DNA from 4 places in the Paenibacillus sp. FSL P2-0322 genome. Region 2 is predicted to be linked to each of the others. Evidence: a T-box and tRNA genes for the amino acid it is inferred to sense, from the RefSeq annotation. Region 2 holds a T-box; the other regions hold tRNA genes.

Region 1 (4,143 bases), 1.9 Mb from region 2:
ATCCGGATATATTTTAAAAAGCGCACCTCACGAGGAGTTGCTCGCTGCCATCCAGTCTGTAGCCGAGGGTAGTGCCTACTTGTACCCGAATGCAACCAAACGACTGATGAGTGAATATCTGGACAAAATCAAACAGGAAGGCATAGCCGGACCCTATGAATCCCTATCTGAGCGGGAAAAGGAGATTCTATCGTGGGTAGCCAAAGGATATGCCAACAAGGAAATTGCCGAGCACCTAGTGATTAGCGTCAAAACCGTAGAGTCCCATAAAAGTAACCTTATGGAGAAGCTTAACTTGAAAACACGACCTGAGCTAGTCAAATTCGCACTAAAAAAGGGGCTGCTCCATTATGAATGAACCTTCTAATCCTTTACTGCAGCATGCCTTTGGTGAATCAACCGATACATTGCTGAATGATCTAGAAATTTATATACCAGAGTCCCCTTTTCTCCATGCACTACGTAACTCACTCCACCAACTATCCAATCTAAAATTTGCTCTAGATACGTCTTCCATTGTTGCTTTGACCGATCATCGAGGTATTATTCAGTACGTGAACGACAAGTTTTGTGAGATTTCGCAATACAGTCGTGAAGAGCTGATCGGTCAGGATCATCGTCTCATTAATTCAGGCTATCATACCCCTGCCTTCATGAAAAACCTGTGGACTACAATCCGTTCAGGTGAGGTATGGCAAGGAGAAATACGTAATCGTGCTAAAGATAACAGCTACTACTGGGTGAATACTACGATCGTTCCGTTTATGGACGAGGAAGGTAAACCCTATCAGTACTTAGCGATCCGCAATGAGGTCACTAAACTGAAGAAAGTAGAAGCAGAACTCCAGTCTATGATGACGCAAGTCATGCAAATACAGGAAGAAGAACGTAAACGCTTTTCAAGAGAGCTACATGATGGGATAGGACAAAGCTTGTTTTCACTTATTATTCAGTTAGATAGCCAACTTGCCGAACAACCTAGTGCTGCTCTGGAGAGTCTTCGTTCGCAGGTGACCGACATCATCAAAGATGTTCGTGGTCTAGCGTGGGAACTTCGTCCCTCAGTTCTGGATGATTTGGGTGTCGTCCCAGCTATAAGAACCTATATTGAAAACTTCTGTTCTCATTACGGGATTGAGGTGCATTTTCAATGCACTCTACGTAAACGCCTTGATATTCGCAAGGAAATAGCAATTTATCGGATTGTACAGGAGGCATTAACGAATGTAGCCAAATACGCAGATGTAGCGGAGGCATATGTCGACGTTGAGGATCAAGATGAAATGATACAAGTGACCATTCGGGATGAGGGCATTGGATTCTCTGGAAAGTCCCAAGGAGAGGGAGTTGGATTGTTCAGTATGGAAGAACGAGCTAGAGGGGTAGGGGGATTTATGAGCATGACCTCTGCTCCAGATGAGGGAACCTCCATCCAGCTGACCATTCCCGTGTAAAAACTGTCCACTAGATCGGTTATCGGTGTATACCAGTTGTATGATCAGAACGATATACACCGATACCGAGATTATGAATAATCAACACATTGTGGGTACATGAAGATAAATACAAAAAAAGAGAGAGCTCTGTCCCCAGACAGGCTCTCTTTATTTATAAGGTGTCACCACTGAGGCAACAAGAATCCGCTATAGCAAAAAGCGGGTGATGGGAATCGAACCCACGCTACCAGCTTGGAAGGCTGGAGTTCTACCATTGAACTACACCCGCAAATCAGTATCGGGATGACACGATTTGAACATGCGACCCCCTGGTCCCAAACCAGGTGCTCTACCAAGCTGAGCTACATCCCGACATTATACTTTTTTTAAGAAATGGCGCGCCCTGAGAGATTCGAACTCCCGGCCTTTTGATTCGTAGTCAAACGCTCTATCCAGCTGAGCTAAGGGCGCATATTTAAATCCATAATGAGCAGTCAAGGCGCCACCCAGATTTGAACTGGGGATGAAGCTTTTGCAGAGCTTTGCCTTACCACTTGGCTATGGCGCCGTATGGATAATGGAGCGGACGACGGGAATCGAACCCGCGACCCTCGCCTTGGCAAGGCGATGCTCTACCGCTGAGCCACGTCCGCAAAATATGGTGCGGTCGAGAGGACTCGAACCTCCACGGGGGTTAGCCCACACGGACCTGAACCGTGCGCGTCTGCCAATTCCGCCACGACCGCAAAATAATTATAAATGGTGAGCCATGAAGGACTCGAACCTTCGACACCCTGATTAAAAGTCAGGTGCTCTACCAACTGAGCTAATGGCTCTTAATGGCTGGGGATATAGGATTTGAACCTATGCATGACGGAGTCAAAGTCCGTTGCCTTACCGCTTGGCTAATCCCCAATAAATTAAGAATAAAGGGCGGCCGATGGGGCTTGAACCCACGAATGCCGGAGTCACAGTCCGGTGCGTTAACCACTTCGCCACGACCGCCATATGATTATGAAAAGACTGGTGGAGGATGATGGATTCGAACCACCGAACCCGTAAGGGAGCAGATTTACAGTCTGATGCGTTTGGCCACTTCGCTAATCCTCCAAAATGGTGCCGGCGAGAGGACTTGAACCCCCAACCTACTGATTACAAGTCAGTTGCTCTACCAGTTGAGCTACACCGGCACATTACTCATTTCCCACTTGAAAGGTGGCTCGGGACGGAATCGAACCGCCGACACGAGGATTTTCAGTCCTCTGCTCTACCGACTGAGCTACCGAGCCATATTTTGTTTTATTACTACACCATATAATCCGCACTATATATGTCAACTATATATGAGATTAAAATGGCGGAACTGACGGGATTCGAACCCGCGATCTCCTGCGTGACAGGCAGGCATGTTAGGCCTCTACACCACAGTTCCAGAGGCATTTCCAATAGGAAATTAATTGCGGGGGCAGGATTTGAACCTACGACCTTCGGGTTATGAGCCCGACGAGCTACCGAACTGCTCCACCCCGCGACATTAAAAGGGATTTATCAAATTTTCTTATGGTGGAGGCTGAGGGGATCGAACCCCCGACCCTCTGCTTGTAAGGCAGATGCTCTCCCAGCTGAGCTAAGCCTCCATATTATGACCCGTAGGGGATTCGAACCCCTGTTACCTCCGTGAAAGGGAGGTGTCTTAACCCCTTGACCAACGGGCCTTACAAAATAAGTTCTGATTCCAATAAATTTATGGCGGAGAGAGAGGGATTCGAACCCTCGCACCACTTTCGCAGTCTAACCCCTTAGCAGAGGGTCCCCTTATAGCCACTTGGGTATCTCTCCGAGTAGCGGCAGAGGGGATCGAACCCCCGACCTCACGGGTATGAACCGTACGCTCTAGCCAGCTGAGCTACGCCGCCACCTTATATATAAAAGTCAGAAATATTCAAAACATGGCTCCCCGAACAGGACTCGAACCTGTGACAACTCGATTAACAGTCGAGTGCTCTACCAACTGAGCTATCAGGGAATATTGGTGGAGCCAAGCGGGATCGAACCGCTGACCTCCTGCGTGCAAGGCAGGCGCTCTCCCAGCTGAGCTATGGCCCCAATCTTTTTGTTATTCTAGAAGTGGTGGGCCTTAGTGGACTCGAACCACCGACCTCACCCTTATCAGGGGTGCGCTCTAACCAGCTGAGCTAAAGGCCCTAACATGTAAAACTTCATCATCCTTTAAAGGATATCGCTTGGCGACGTCCTACTCTCCCAGGACCCTGCGGTCCAAGTACCATCGGCGCTGGAGGGCTTAACGGTCGTGTTCGGGATGGGTACGTGTGGAACCCCTCCGCTATCGCCACCAAACATGAATTTGCTGTGCAAATTCTACCGTACGGTTATTCGGTTCATCACTTATCGTGTGAATGAATAGCCATGCGCTTATCATATGTCACTTGTACATACTTTCAAGGTTACACCCTGAAAACTGGATCCGAAACTCATTTGCGTTTTATTTTAGGATAAGCCCTCGACCGATTAGTATTGGTCAGCTCCATGCATTACTGCACTTCCACCCCCAACCTATCTACCTCGTCGTCTTCAAGGGGTCTTACTAATTGGGAAATCTCATCTTGAGGGGGGCTTCACGCTTAGATGCTTTCAGCGCTTATCCCTTCCGTACATAGCTACCCAGCGGTGCTCCTGGCGGAACAAC
Region 2 (4,143 bases):
GGGTGTAGGAACACAGCTTATTACGGCTTCAGATCAACCTTCGCTTGGCGGGGTGTACAAGCTGGTTGAGCGTGAAGTGGATGGCGAAATGTTGCCGACGATTAAGATCTCGGGTAACCCAGAAAAAGTATCCACACCAGGCAAGAAGGATGTATATCGCATTGTGGATAAGAAAAAAGGGAGAGCTGTGGCCGATTATATTTCTTTCCCGGATGAAGAGCGTCCGCGTAATGGTAAGCGCCTGAAGCTGTTTAACCCTTTGCATCCGTATATGAAGAAGTATGTAGAAAATTATGAAGCCGTACCAATGCTTGAGCCTATTTTTATAAATGGACAGAAGGTATATGAGCTTCCTGAGCTGGATGAAATTCGTGCCTACCATACTTCACAGTTGAAACTGTTTTGGCCAGAATATTTGCGGAAGCTGAACCCTGAAATTTATCGTGTAAATCTGAGCGAGAAGGTATGGGAGCTGAAGCAAAAGCTGATCGATAGCTATATGCAGCCCGAAGTTGAAGAAAAAGAATAGTTGGAAGAGGCACCTCATGAATATATGGGGTGCCTTTTTGTGTCGCGGCATGTAGGAAATAGGAGCTTATTTATAAATTTCTCTCATCACATGTCGTAGCTCAGGGACAATAATGCGTTCCATTGCCAAACGAACGGCTCCACGTGAGCCAGGCATAGAAAATACAGCTGTCTGGCCCACAGTGCCAGCTACAGCCCGGCTTAAGATAGCTGCTGAACCAATGTCCTCAGCAAAGCTTAAATAACGGAAGATTTCTCCAAAGCCAGGTAGTTCCTTATCCAGTAGAGAGGAGACGGCTTCATATGTAGTATCACGTGGAGAAATACCGGTACCGCCTGTCAAAAGTACAGCCTCGATTTCATCCTGTGCCGCTGCTTCGGATACTAACTGCTGAATACCTTCGTAGTCATCTTTGACGATGACATATCGAACAACCTTATATCCATTGGTTTCTAGTAGATCCATGAGCAGTCGTCCCCCAGTATCTGTTTCCACGGTGCGGGTGTCCGAGACAGTCACGACCATGCAATTAACCTGTTGCGGGGATTCCTGTCGATGCTCCTCTACAGAAGACATATTCATTGAAATGCTCACTCCTTGATCGGTGGTTAGACATACACTTTTTACAATAGAGCAATGACTGAGTGTATGCAAGTCAGAAACAGGGGCTAAAAATCCATGTGATTAATATCCTTGCACTTGCACACTGGAATATAGTACACTTCCTTACATAAGTCGGGATTACTTTGTTTTTATTTTATTGAAAGCGCGCACATCAAATGATTAATCTCAAGGGTCAGCGGGTAATAGTACAGCAGGGTCAACAACTGGGAGGTAATGTAATATGAATCATTCATACCAACAATGCGTGGATGCTTGCCTGGAATGTATGAACGCTTGCAATGTATGTTACGTAGCGAGTTTGAAGGAATATGATTTAGCTATGCTGCGTGAATGTATTCGAGTGAGTAGGGAATGTGCAGAAATATGCGGATTTGCTGCTCAAATGCTGCAGCGTGGAACGGATTTTGCCGAGCAAATCTGTGAGCTGTGCGCCAAGGCCTGTGAGGTATGTGCTGCTGAATGCAGCAAGCATTCCCATGATCATTGCAAGCATTGTGCCGAAGCCTGCCGTCGTTGCGTTCAGGCGTGCCGCCAATTGGTGGCAGTGTAATTACATATATGGAACTAGTGCCTGAAGAGGAAATAATAGGTTGCTTTCTACTGAATAGGTTTGTATAATGATTGGAATTAACGTCATGGAACGGGAGAGTAGCAGCGGAGCCGTATCATTACAGCGAGCCGGAAGAGGTGAAAGCCGGTATGAGGTCCGATGTGAAGCGCACCCGGGAGACGGTTGATCCAACGAGCAGAATTTCTAGTAGATCAGCTCGGCAGACACCGTTATTAGTCATTGGAGTGAAATCGCGATTTGTGTAAGTTAGCTTTAGCTGCACAACCGATTTACGAAGAGTGGTACCGCGGGGATATTGAAGTTCTCGTCTCTTGAATTATTTCAAGAGGCGGGGGCTTTTTTTGTTAGATTCTATAAAAAGAAGGAGAGAGATCATGTTGATGAGGATTGCTGCTCAAGCGATATTGGCCCATACGGGCTTGGAGGAGAAAGAAATTTTATCTTTATTTGAGGTGCCTCCGCAGCCTGAATGGGGAGATGTGGCGTTTCCCTGTTTTGTGCTGGCCAAAAAGTTTCGAAAGTCTCCACAGCACATTGCACTGGAATTGGCGGAGCTAGTGAATCATGAAGAAGGTTTAACTGCTTCAGCATCGGGTGCCTATGTAAATATAACATTGGATCGATCTGTTCATATTCCACTTATGCTTGCTGAATTGAGCAAGGCCGATTTCCTCAGGCCCAATATCGGGCACGGACAGCGGGTAGTTATTGATATGTCCTCGCCCAATATTGCCAAACCGTTTGGTATCGGTCATCTTCGCTCTACTGTTATCGGTGCTGCCTTGTATCGTATTCTTGGTGAAACCGGATATGTTCCAATTAGTGTGAATCATCTTGGGGATTGGGGAACACAGTTTGGCAAGCAAATTGCGGCCTATAAAAGATGGGGAAATGAGGAGCAGCTACAACATGATCCGATTGGTGAATCGCTGAAGCTATATGTTCGTTTTCATCAGGAGGCCGAGCATAATCCGACTTTGGAGGATGAAGGCCGCGAGTGGTTCCGACGTTTGGAGCATGGGGATGCTGAGGCTCAACAACTATGGGAGTTTTTTGTTGAAGTTAGTCTGGGTGAATTTGATCGTATGTACCAGCGTCTGAACATTACATTTGACCATGTGCTGGGAGAAAGTTTTTACAATGATAAGATGCAGGCAGTTGTTGCTCAATTAAGAGCAAAAGGATTGCTGGAGGAAAGTGATGGTGCGCTCGTGGTTCGTCTGGAAGACGAGGAACTGCCTCCATGTCTTATTCTAAAAAAGGATGGGACCACCATTTATCCGACACGTGATCTGGCAACAGCGATTTATCGTCATGAAGTGATGAAGGCTGATCGGTTGCTGTACGTCGTTGGTGGAGAACAGAAGTTGCATTTTCAGCAGGTGTTTGCGGTGCTGAAGCATGCAGGGGAGGCTTGGGCGGAGCAATGTGAGCATGTGCCGTTTGGATTAATGCGGTTTGCGGGTAAGAAAATGTCCACAAGACGCGGAAAAGTTGTCAAACTGGAGGAGGTGCTGGATGAAGCTATAGCGCGTGCTCAAGCCATCATTACTCAGAAGAACCCCGATTTGCAGGAACAACAGGCAGTAGCTGAGGACGTTGGTATCGGGGCGATTATTTTTGGTGATTTAAAAAACAACCGGCTGAATGAAGTGGATTTTTCGTTGGAGGAGGCGTTGACCTTTGAAGGCGAGACCGGGCCTTATGTGCAGTATACTCATGCGCGCATACGCAGCCTTCTGGAGAAAGCTCACGCTCGCGTCGATGTTGATAATACCAATTCTAGCGACAACGCCCTTGTCCAAGATAGCCATTCTCGTGATTTGAATGACGTATCGGATGGAATGTTGGGTGACACAGGTTGGGCGCTGCTTAAGCAGTTGGATCGCTATCACGGACAACTGATACGTGCGGTTCGCCAACTGGAGCCTTCGGTAATTGCGAGATTTGCATTGGATACGGCCCAGGCGTTTAACCGTTTTTACGCCAAGGAAAGGATTGTCGATGGTGGACAGTGGCGTATTCAGTTGGCGGAACAAACTGCCGATATTCTGGCATGCGCGCTGCAACTTCTTGGTCTGAAAGCACCGAATCGGATGTAAGCAAAGCGAACAAAGGGGAGCGAGTTTTTGCTGGCGGGATGACTGCTACCCAGACCTGGATCTTCCAAAGGAATACTGTAAAAAAATAAATCGGTTACAGGCACTTTTGGGTATGTATAAAGATTGTGAGCAGAAAAGAGTTAGACGGGTACACTAAACGCAGGTATTCCACTGTTTTGCAACCAATTTGTGCATATTTGAAACATTTGATGCTTTTATTGCGTCGGTAAGTGTAGAAGCAAAGTAAACATGGAGGTGTATCTCATGAAAAAGAACAAAAGCGTGACAGCTGCCCTGCTTGTCATCTGCTCATTGGC
Region 3 (4,143 bases), 3.0 Mb from region 2:
TCTGTAGGATGTGCGGTCATGACTAGCTCCAAAGAGAGCTCTTTCAGCAAGTTGCTAACGTCCTCAGCGGAGAAGCCCCCTTGTTTAAGCTCCTGAACGGAACTTTCAATGGAACCGGGCTGAACATCTTCACCAGCGGAATGCTCATAATCCCGCTTACGACGAATACGATGGTTTTGCTCAGCGATATTCACCAACTGAAAATAAATCGCAAACGCGCGAATAACCTGGTGACGAATATCCGTATCCAGTCCGCTGACCATTTGTTTGAAATTCTCATACAACTCCGGCTGATACCCGGCACGTAACGATTTACTTGTCTCACGTATTTTCTCCACGATATCCAAAAGTTCGTTGCCACCCTGATGAACCAAAACCTCACCAAGAATATTCCCTAGAAAACGAACGTCCCGCCGTAGCAGATTGTTGGATTGGTTTTTGTTAGCGGTTAACGTAAGCTCAGTCATGCTTTTCCCCCCATCTGATCTGTTCCACACCATATACAGTTGTAGCAAAGGTACGTATACACACGAAATTTGACACTTTCTTAACATCATACAATAAAAACGCATGAAAAGCTGCAAAATTTACAGTAAAAAATCATCTTTTTGAATTACTTCTTTCGAGAAAATATTGGATTGTTATGAATAAATATGAAATTAATAAATAGAAATGAATGTATACACTAGTGATGCGTGAAACATTATGCACAGTCTCTTATAAAGAGTGTGTTTTTAAAGGTACAAATTCATGCGACATAGTGTGTATATGTTTATTATTTGTTGACAAAGTCAACTCCATTAGCCTTCTATCCACAAAGATATACACAAATTAGCCATTTTCTCAGTGTTTCTAGGGTATTTCCTCTTTAACACTTCGCTTTTTACCCACATAAATAAAGGGAAATGTGCACAACCCAAGAGCAACTGTTGAGTTATCACCATGAATTCGTACCATAATAGCTATAGGATTCCTATATTTAAAGGATTTGATCACGAAATTAGCCTTACTGCAGGAGAAAGGGGAACGTTAGAGGGGAAATTCGGGATCTAGGTGTCAAAAGTAACAAGAGCCTATGTACAATATGCACAAGTCATCCCCAACTGTGCATGACAGGAGACATAATTGCACTAGCTTATATACATAGAAGTAAATGTAATGTGGACAAAATAAAAAGAAGCCTTTCGGCTTCTAGGTAATCGGTAAGCGGGTGATGGGAATCGAACCCACGCTATCAGCTTGGAAGGCTGAAGTTCTACCATTGAACTACACCCGCAAAATAGTATCGGGATGACACGATTTGAACATGCGACCCCCTGGTCCCAAACCAGGTGCTCTACCAAGCTGAGCTACATCCCGATATAATTTTTTAAAATATGGCGCGCCCTGAGAGATTCGAACTCCCGGCCTTTTGATTCGTAGTCAAACGCTCTATCCAGCTGAGCTAAGGGCGCAAATATGGAGCGGACGACGGGAATCGAACCCGCGACCCTCGCCTTGGCAAGGCGATGCTCTACCGCTGAGCCACGTCCGCAAAAACAAGATGCGCGTGGAGGGACTTGAACCCCCACGTCAAAGACGCTAGATCCTAAGTCTAGTGCGTCTGCCAATTCCGCCACACGCGCATGTAATACAATGGTGAGCCATGAAGGACTCGAACCTTCGACACCCTGATTAAAAGTCAGGTGCTCTACCAACTGAGCTAATGGCTCTTAATGGCTGGGGATATAGGATTTGAACCTATGCATGACGGAGTCAAAGTCCGTTGCCTTACCGCTTGGCTAATCCCCAATATGCATATGATTCACAATTCCCCAAGATTTCATCCAGGTAAGAGGATGAAAAATGGTGGAGGCTGAGGGGCTCGAACCCCCGACCCTCTGCTTGTAAGGCAGATGCTCTCCCAGCTGAGCTAAGCCTCCATAATATCCTATGACCCGTAGGGGATTCGAACCCCTGTTACCTCCGTGAAAGGGAGGTGTCTTAACCCCTTGACCAACGGGCCATCCTATAACAAGCTCTCAACCGGGTTCGAACCGGTGACCTCATCCTTACCATGGATGCACTCTACCTGCTGAGCTATGAGAGCAAATGGCTCCCCGAACAGGACTCGAACCTGTGACAACTCGATTAACAGTCGAGTGCTCTACCAACTGAGCTATCAGGGAATATTAATCATAAAGCTCTGCTTGGCGACGTCCTACTCTCCCAGGACCCTGCGGTCCAAGTACCATCGGCGCTGGAGGGCTTAACGGTCGTGTTCGGGATGGGTACGTGTGGAACCCCTCCGCTATCGCCACCAAACATGAATTTGCTGTGCAAATTCTCCCGTACGGTTATTCGGTTCATCACTTATCGTGTGAATGAATAGCCATGCGCTTGTATGTATTTCTACATACCTTCAAGGTTACACCCTGAAAACTGGATCCGAAACTCATTTGCGTTTTATTTTTAGGATAAGCCCTCGACCGATTAGTATTGGTCAGCTCCATGCATTACTGCACTTCCACCCCCAACCTATCTACCTCGTCGTCTTCAAGGGGTCTTACTAATTGGGAAATCTCATCTTGAGGGGGGCTTCACGCTTAGATGCTTTCAGCGCTTATCCCTTCCGTACATAGCTACCCAGCGGTGCTCCTGGCGGAACAACTGGTACACCAGCGGTACGTCCATCCCGGTCCTCTCGTACTAAGGACAGCTCCTCTCAAATTTCCTACGCCCACGACAGATAGGGACCGAACTGTCTCACGACGTTCTGAACCCAGCTCGCGTACCGCTTTAATGGGCGAACAGCCCAACCCTTGGGACCTACTTCAGCCCCAGGATGCGATGAGCCGACATCGAGGTGCCAAACCTCCCCGTCGATGTGGACTCTTGGGGGAGATAAGCCTGTTATCCCCAGGGTAGCTTTTATCCGTTGAGCGATGGCCCTTCCATGCGGTACCACCGGATCACTAAGCCCGACTTTCGTCCCTGCTCGACTTGTAGGTCTCGCAGTCAAGCTCCCTTCTGCCTTTGCACTCTTCGAATGATTTCCAACCATTCTGAGGGAACCTTGGGGCGCCTCCGTTACTCTTTAGGAGGCGACCGCCCCAGTCAAACTGCCCACCTGACACTGTCCTCGCACCGGATCACGGTACCAAGTTAGAACCTAGATACGATCAGGGTGGTATCCCAAGGATGCCTCCCTTCAAGCTGGCGCTCAAAGTTCAACGGCTCCCACCTATCCTGTACAGATCGTACCCAAATTCAATATCAAGCTGCAGTAAAGCTCCATGGGGTCTTTCCGTCTTGTCGCGGGTAACCTGCATCTTCACAGGTATTAAAATTTCACCGGATCTCTCGTTGAGACAGCGCCCAAGTCGTTACGCCATTCGTGCGGGTCAGAATTTACCTGACAAGGAATTTCGCTACCTTAGGACCGTTATAGTTACGGCCGCCGTTTACTGGGGCTTCGGTTCATAGCTTCGCCCGAAGGCTTACCACTCCCCTTAACCTTCCAGCACCGGGCAGGCGTCAGCCCGTATACTTCGCCTTGCGGCTTCGCACAGACCTGTGTTTTTGCTAAACAGTCGCTTGGGCCTTTTCACTGCGGCCCCCTCGGGCTATTCACCCTACCGAGGCACCCCTTCTCCCGAAGTTACGGGGTCATTTTGCCGAGTTCCTTAACGAGAGTTCTTCCGCGCGCCTTAGAATTCTCTTCTCGCCTACCTGTGTCGGTTTGCGGTACGGGCACCTTCTCCTGGCTAGAGGCTTTTCTTGGCAGTCTGAGATCATGACCTTCGCTACTATAATTTTCGCTCCCCATCACAGCCCAGCCTTACGATGTGCGGATTTGCCTACACACCAGCCTCACTGCTTAGACGGACATCCATCAGTCCGCGTCACTACCCTACTGCGTCACCCCATCGCTCATAACGGATTACGGTGGTACAGGAATTTCGACCTGTTGTCCTTCGACTACGCCTATCGGCCTCGCCTTAGGTCCCGACTTACCCTGAGCGGACGAACCTTCCTCAGGAACCCTTAGGCTTTCGGCGGATCTGATTCTCACAGATCTTTTCGTTACTCATACCGGCATTCTCACTTGAATGCAGTCCAGCGCTCCTTACGGTACACCTTCAACCCGCATTCAACGCTCCC
Region 4 (4,143 bases), 2.3 Mb from region 2:
TGCCAAGAAAAGCCTCTAGCCAGGAGAAGGTGCCCGTACCGCAAACCGACACAGGTAGGCGAGAAGAGAATTCTAAGGCGCGCGGAAGAACTCTCGTTAAGGAACTCGGCAAAATGACCCCGTAACTTCGGGAGAAGGGGTGCCTCGGTAGGGTGAATAGCCCGAGGGGGCCGCAGTGAAAAGGCCCAAGCGACTGTTTAGCAAAAACACAGGTCTGTGCGAAGCCGCAAGGCGAAGTATACGGGCTGACGCCTGCCCGGTGCTGGAAGGTTAAGGGGAGTGGTAAGCCTTCGGGCGAAGCTATGAACCGAAGCCCCAGTAAACGGCGGCCGTAACTATAACGGTCCTAAGGTAGCGAAATTCCTTGTCAGGTAAATTCTGACCCGCACGAATGGCGTAACGACTTGGGCGCTGTCTCAACGAGAGATCCGGTGAAATTTTAATACCTGTGAAGATGCAGGTTACCCGCGACAAGACGGAAAGACCCCATGGAGCTTTACTGCAGCTTGATATTGAATTTGGGTACGATCTGTACAGGATAGGTGGGAGCCGTTGAATCTTGAGCGCCAGCTTGAGAGGAGGCATCCTTGGGATACCACCCTGATCGTATCTAGGTTCTAACTTGGTACCGTGATCCGGTGCGAGGACAGTGTCAGGTGGGCAGTTTGACTGGGGCGGTCGCCTCCTAAAGAGTAACGGAGGCGCCCCAAGGTTCCCTCAGAATGGTTGGAAATCATTCGAAGAGTGCAAAGGCAGAAGGGAGCTTGACTGCGAGACCTACAAGTCGAGCAGGGACGAAAGTCGGGCTTAGTGATCCGGTGGTACCGCATGGAAGGGCCATCGCTCAACGGATAAAAGCTACCCTGGGGATAACAGGCTTATCTCCCCCAAGAGTCCACATCGACGGGGAGGTTTGGCACCTCGATGTCGGCTCATCGCATCCTGGGGCTGAAGTAGGTCCCAAGGGTTGGGCTGTTCGCCCATTAAAGCGGTACGCGAGCTGGGTTCAGAACGTCGTGAGACAGTTCGGTCCCTATCTGTCGTGGGCGTAGGAAATTTGAGAGGAGCTGTCCTTAGTACGAGAGGACCGGGATGGACGTACCGCTGGTGTACCAGTTGTTCCGCCAGGAGCACCGCTGGGTAGCTATGTACGGAAGGGATAAGCGCTGAAAGCATCTAAGCGTGAAGCCCCCCTCAAGATGAGATTTCCCAATTAGTAAGACCCCTTGAAGACGACGAGGTAGATAGGTTGGGGGTGGAAGTGCAGTAATGCATGGAGCTGACCAATACTAATCGGTCGAGGGCTTATCCTAAGAATAAAACGCAAATGAGTTTCGGATCCAGTTTTCAGGGTGTAACCTTGAAAGTATGTACAAGTGACATACAATAAGCGCATGGCTATTCATTCACACGATAAGTGATGAACCGAATAACCGTACGGAAGAATTTACAGTGTAAATTCATGTTTGGTGGCGATAGCGGAGGGGTTCCACACGTACCCATCCCGAACACGACCGTTAAGCCCTCCAGCGCCGATGGTACTTGGACCGCAGGGTCCTGGGAGAGTAGGACGTCGCCAAGCAGAGCTTTATGATTATTATTCCCTGATAGCTCAGTTGGTAGAGCACTCGACTGTTAATCGAGTTGTCACAGGTTCGAGTCCTGTTCGGGGAGCCATATGGAGAGGTGTCCGAGTTGGCCGAAGGAGCACGATTGGAAATCGTGTAGGCGCCAAAAGCGTCTCGAGGGTTCGAATCCCTCTCTCTCCGCCATAATTATTTTATTGTATGGCCCGTTGGTCAAGGGGTTAAGACACCTCCCTTTCACGGAGGTAACAGGGGTTCGAATCCCCTACGGGTCATAAGTAGTATGGAGGCTTAGCTCAGCTGGGAGAGCATCTGCCTTACAAGCAGAGGGTCGGGGGTTCGAGCCCCTCAGCCTCCACCATTTATTTAAATAGCAGTCCCTAATATTATCGCGGGGTGGAGCAGTTCGGTAGCTCGTCGGGCTCATAACCCGAAGGTCGCAGGTTCAAATCCTGCCCCCGCAACCAATTAACTTTTGAATGTAAACTGCTATGGAACTGTGGTGTAGAGGCCTAACATGCCTGCCTGTCACGCAGGAGATCGCGGGTTCGAATCCCGTCAGTTCCGCCATTTTTACAAAGTTATATTACCCTGTTGGGAGCCATTAGCTCAGTTGGTAGAGCACCTGACTTTTAATCAGGGTGTCGAAGGTTCGAGTCCTTCATGGCTCACCATTCATGAACTTATATGTCATGGATATAATGATATTGCGGACGTGGCTCAGCGGTAGAGCATCGCCTTGCCAAGGCGAGGGTCGCGGGTTCGATTCCCGTCGTCCGCTCCATATTTGCGCCCTTAGCTCAGCTGGATAGAGCGTTTGACTACGAATCAAAAGGCCGGGAGTTCGAATCTCTCAGGGCGCGCCATTAACTTCATAAGCCGGTGTGGCGGAATTGGCAGACGCGCGCGACTCAAAATCGTGAGGGAAACCGTGGAGGTTCGAGTCCTCTCACCGGCATCTATTTCGGGATGTAGCTCAGCTTGGTAGAGCACCTGGTTTGGGACCAGGGGGTCGCATGTTCAAATCGTGTCATCCCGATTCAAAAGGAAAGTCGCTGGAAGCAGCGGCTTTTTTGTTATATTCATATCTTTTTGTATAAATCAGTAATCGTCAGGTCACACTAACACAAAAAGTGGGACGGAAGGGATTACTGTGAAGCGATTAAGTTGGAAAAAACAGATGAAACGGCGCTGGAAACAGTGGAGAAGAACAGTGTGGGCTTTTAGCATTTTTGGTGCGGCTTGTTTGCTGGCAGGGTTGGGTATTCTGTTTTCGAATTATTTGCAGGCTATGTTGTCACAGCCACTCGCTACTACCGTCATGGCTGAGGAGAGCATGAAGGAGGCTTCACATCTGAGCCCAACTGAAGATCACTCCTCACAGATGCAACTACTGCAAAGTATTCGTGCTTCCGGTATAAGCAGGAAGACCCGTCTATTAACCACCTACGTGTGTGGTACGGAAACACTTTCCTTGGGAACACTAAGTTCACAGCAGCTAGAGACCTTACTGAAGCAACATCCCGATTGGAAGGGGCGACTTAATACCAAAGGAGAGGTGTGGCTGGAGCGCAGGGTGGAAGACTTGTCAGAGTCATGCAAAGAGCGTGGATACATGGGTTTGAGCACTGACGGCCAGCTTACATTGTATGAAGGGCTACCTAAAAGAGAAAAAGTTATCCGCACTTTTTTTCAATTGGATGTGGGTTCCATGGAGACGGCCTTGCCAGAAGGGGTGTATAAACAACTTCAGCAGGGGATCCGTGTACAGGATATAAATGAGTATAACAGTGTAATCTCCACTTTTAGTGACTTTGCCGTGGAGCGAACACAAAGGGTATTAAAGCAGCACTATTGATTACAACTACGGAGACGTTAGGCATTGCCCATGAGGTGAGGCTTGAAGCGTCTCTTTTTATGTTTTTACTCACGTTTAAATTTTTTCCTCTATTAGATACAAAGTTTTGTTATAATGAAAAGAACGACACATATGTTCGCTTTATATGGTATTTGGCCATGATTATATTAAGGATAACGTCTGGCTATTGTTTAGTTACGCCATGTTTGAGCGATAGGGGAGAGATTTTTTTGCGTTTTTTAGGAATTGATCCGGGCATTGCCATTGTGGGCTTCGGATTTGTAGACAAGATTGGCAGCAAGGTGGTTCCTGTACAGTATGGCTGCATCCAGACGGAGGCCCATACACCGGAAGAAGAAAGGCTGCTTCATGTGTATGAAGGCATGTTGCAATTAATAGATAAATATAAGCCTGATGCGGTAGCACTGGAAAAGCTCTTTTTTAATCGCAACGTTACAACTGCTATGTCTGTAAGTCAGGCACGTGGGGTGCTGCTACTAGCTGCAAAACAACGTAATTTGCCTATAGGTGAATACACGCCGATGCAGGTAAAGCAGGCTATTGTAGGGTATGGTAAGGCTGAGAAGAAACAGGTACAAGAAATGGTTAGAATGTTTCTAAAGCTTCAAGTTGTGCCCAAACCGGACGATGTAGCGGATGCTTTGGCGGTGGCTATTTGTCATGCGCATTCTTATGGAC

What was found. A T-box is a leader RNA that pairs with one kind of tRNA and senses whether it is charged. The one in region 2 lies ahead of argS (arginine--tRNA ligase), so its partner is inferred to be a tRNA-Arg.
Region 1: it has a tRNA-Arg gene. The T-box ahead of argS (arginine--tRNA ligase) is inferred to sense a tRNA for this amino acid. The anticodon was not compared.
Region 3: it has a tRNA-Arg gene. The T-box ahead of argS (arginine--tRNA ligase) is inferred to sense a tRNA for this amino acid. The anticodon was not compared.
Region 4: it has a tRNA-Arg gene. The T-box ahead of argS (arginine--tRNA ligase) is inferred to sense a tRNA for this amino acid. The anticodon was not compared.

What each region holds. Positions count from the first base shown of each region.
Region 1 is NZ_CP150243.1:436,956-441,098, reverse strand. Features, by position in the region: gene MKY24_RS02005 (response regulator transcription factor) at 1-358, shown strand, start outside; gene MKY24_RS02000 (PAS domain-containing protein) at 351-1,454, shown strand; tRNA gene MKY24_RS01995 (tRNA-Gly) at 1,655-1,725, opposite strand; tRNA gene MKY24_RS01990 (tRNA-Pro) at 1,735-1,808, opposite strand; tRNA gene MKY24_RS01985 (tRNA-Arg) at 1,831-1,907, opposite strand; tRNA gene MKY24_RS01980 (tRNA-Cys) at 1,934-2,004, opposite strand; tRNA gene MKY24_RS01975 (tRNA-Gly) at 2,015-2,089, opposite strand; tRNA gene MKY24_RS01970 (tRNA-Leu) at 2,096-2,182, opposite strand; tRNA gene MKY24_RS01965 (tRNA-Lys) at 2,197-2,272, opposite strand; tRNA gene MKY24_RS01960 (tRNA-Gln) at 2,277-2,351, opposite strand; tRNA gene MKY24_RS01955 (tRNA-His) at 2,369-2,441, opposite strand; tRNA gene MKY24_RS01950 (tRNA-Tyr) at 2,461-2,546, opposite strand; tRNA gene MKY24_RS01945 (tRNA-Thr) at 2,551-2,626, opposite strand; tRNA gene MKY24_RS01940 (tRNA-Phe) at 2,653-2,725, opposite strand; tRNA gene MKY24_RS01935 (tRNA-Asp) at 2,792-2,868, opposite strand; tRNA gene MKY24_RS01930 (tRNA-Met) at 2,894-2,967, opposite strand; tRNA gene MKY24_RS01925 (tRNA-Val) at 2,998-3,073, opposite strand; tRNA gene MKY24_RS01920 (tRNA-Glu) at 3,080-3,151, opposite strand; tRNA gene MKY24_RS01915 (tRNA-Ser) at 3,184-3,275, opposite strand; tRNA gene MKY24_RS01910 (tRNA-Met) at 3,279-3,352, opposite strand; tRNA gene MKY24_RS01905 (tRNA-Asn) at 3,387-3,462, opposite strand; tRNA gene MKY24_RS01900 (tRNA-Ala) at 3,467-3,542, opposite strand; tRNA gene MKY24_RS01895 (tRNA-Ile) at 3,565-3,641, opposite strand; rRNA gene rrf (5S ribosomal RNA) at 3,678-3,794, opposite strand; rRNA gene MKY24_RS01885 (23S ribosomal RNA) at 3,946-4,143, opposite strand, start outside.
Region 2 is NZ_CP150243.1:2,322,884-2,327,026, forward strand. Features, by position in the region: gene MKY24_RS10430 (nicotinate phosphoribosyltransferase) at 1-529, shown strand, start outside; gene MKY24_RS10435 (MogA/MoaB family molybdenum cofactor biosynthesis protein) at 596-1,111, opposite strand; gene MKY24_RS10440 (four-helix bundle copper-binding protein) at 1,374-1,703, shown strand; T-box leader at 1,781-2,039, shown strand; gene argS (arginine--tRNA ligase) at 2,099-3,826, shown strand; gene MKY24_RS10450 (S-layer homology domain-containing protein) at 4,091-4,143, shown strand, end outside.
Region 3 is NZ_CP150243.1:5,309,483-5,313,625, forward strand. Features, by position in the region: gene ppc (phosphoenolpyruvate carboxylase) at 1-467, opposite strand, end outside; tRNA gene MKY24_RS23450 (tRNA-Gly) at 1,206-1,276, opposite strand; tRNA gene MKY24_RS23455 (tRNA-Pro) at 1,286-1,359, opposite strand; tRNA gene MKY24_RS23460 (tRNA-Arg) at 1,378-1,454, opposite strand; tRNA gene MKY24_RS23465 (tRNA-Gly) at 1,460-1,534, opposite strand; tRNA gene MKY24_RS23470 (tRNA-Leu) at 1,545-1,625, opposite strand; tRNA gene MKY24_RS23475 (tRNA-Lys) at 1,637-1,712, opposite strand; tRNA gene MKY24_RS23480 (tRNA-Gln) at 1,717-1,791, opposite strand; tRNA gene MKY24_RS23485 (tRNA-Val) at 1,847-1,922, opposite strand; tRNA gene MKY24_RS23490 (tRNA-Glu) at 1,934-2,005, opposite strand; tRNA gene MKY24_RS23495 (tRNA-Thr) at 2,017-2,089, opposite strand; tRNA gene MKY24_RS23500 (tRNA-Asn) at 2,093-2,168, opposite strand; rRNA gene rrf (5S ribosomal RNA) at 2,188-2,304, opposite strand; rRNA gene MKY24_RS23510 (23S ribosomal RNA) at 2,453-4,143, opposite strand, start outside.
Region 4 is NZ_CP150243.1:4,598,511-4,602,653, reverse strand. Features, by position in the region: rRNA gene MKY24_RS20300 (23S ribosomal RNA) at 1-1,313, shown strand, start outside; rRNA gene rrf (5S ribosomal RNA) at 1,466-1,582, shown strand; tRNA gene MKY24_RS20290 (tRNA-Asn) at 1,602-1,677, shown strand; tRNA gene MKY24_RS20285 (tRNA-Ser) at 1,681-1,772, shown strand; tRNA gene MKY24_RS20280 (tRNA-Glu) at 1,790-1,861, shown strand; tRNA gene MKY24_RS20275 (tRNA-Val) at 1,872-1,947, shown strand; tRNA gene MKY24_RS20270 (tRNA-Met) at 1,977-2,053, shown strand; tRNA gene MKY24_RS20265 (tRNA-Asp) at 2,080-2,156, shown strand; tRNA gene MKY24_RS20260 (tRNA-Lys) at 2,185-2,260, shown strand; tRNA gene MKY24_RS20255 (tRNA-Gly) at 2,296-2,370, shown strand; tRNA gene MKY24_RS20250 (tRNA-Arg) at 2,376-2,452, shown strand; tRNA gene MKY24_RS20245 (tRNA-Leu) at 2,465-2,544, shown strand; tRNA gene MKY24_RS20240 (tRNA-Pro) at 2,552-2,625, shown strand; gene MKY24_RS20235 (BofC C-terminal domain-containing protein) at 2,740-3,444, shown strand; gene ruvC (crossover junction endodeoxyribonuclease RuvC) at 3,675-4,143, shown strand, end outside.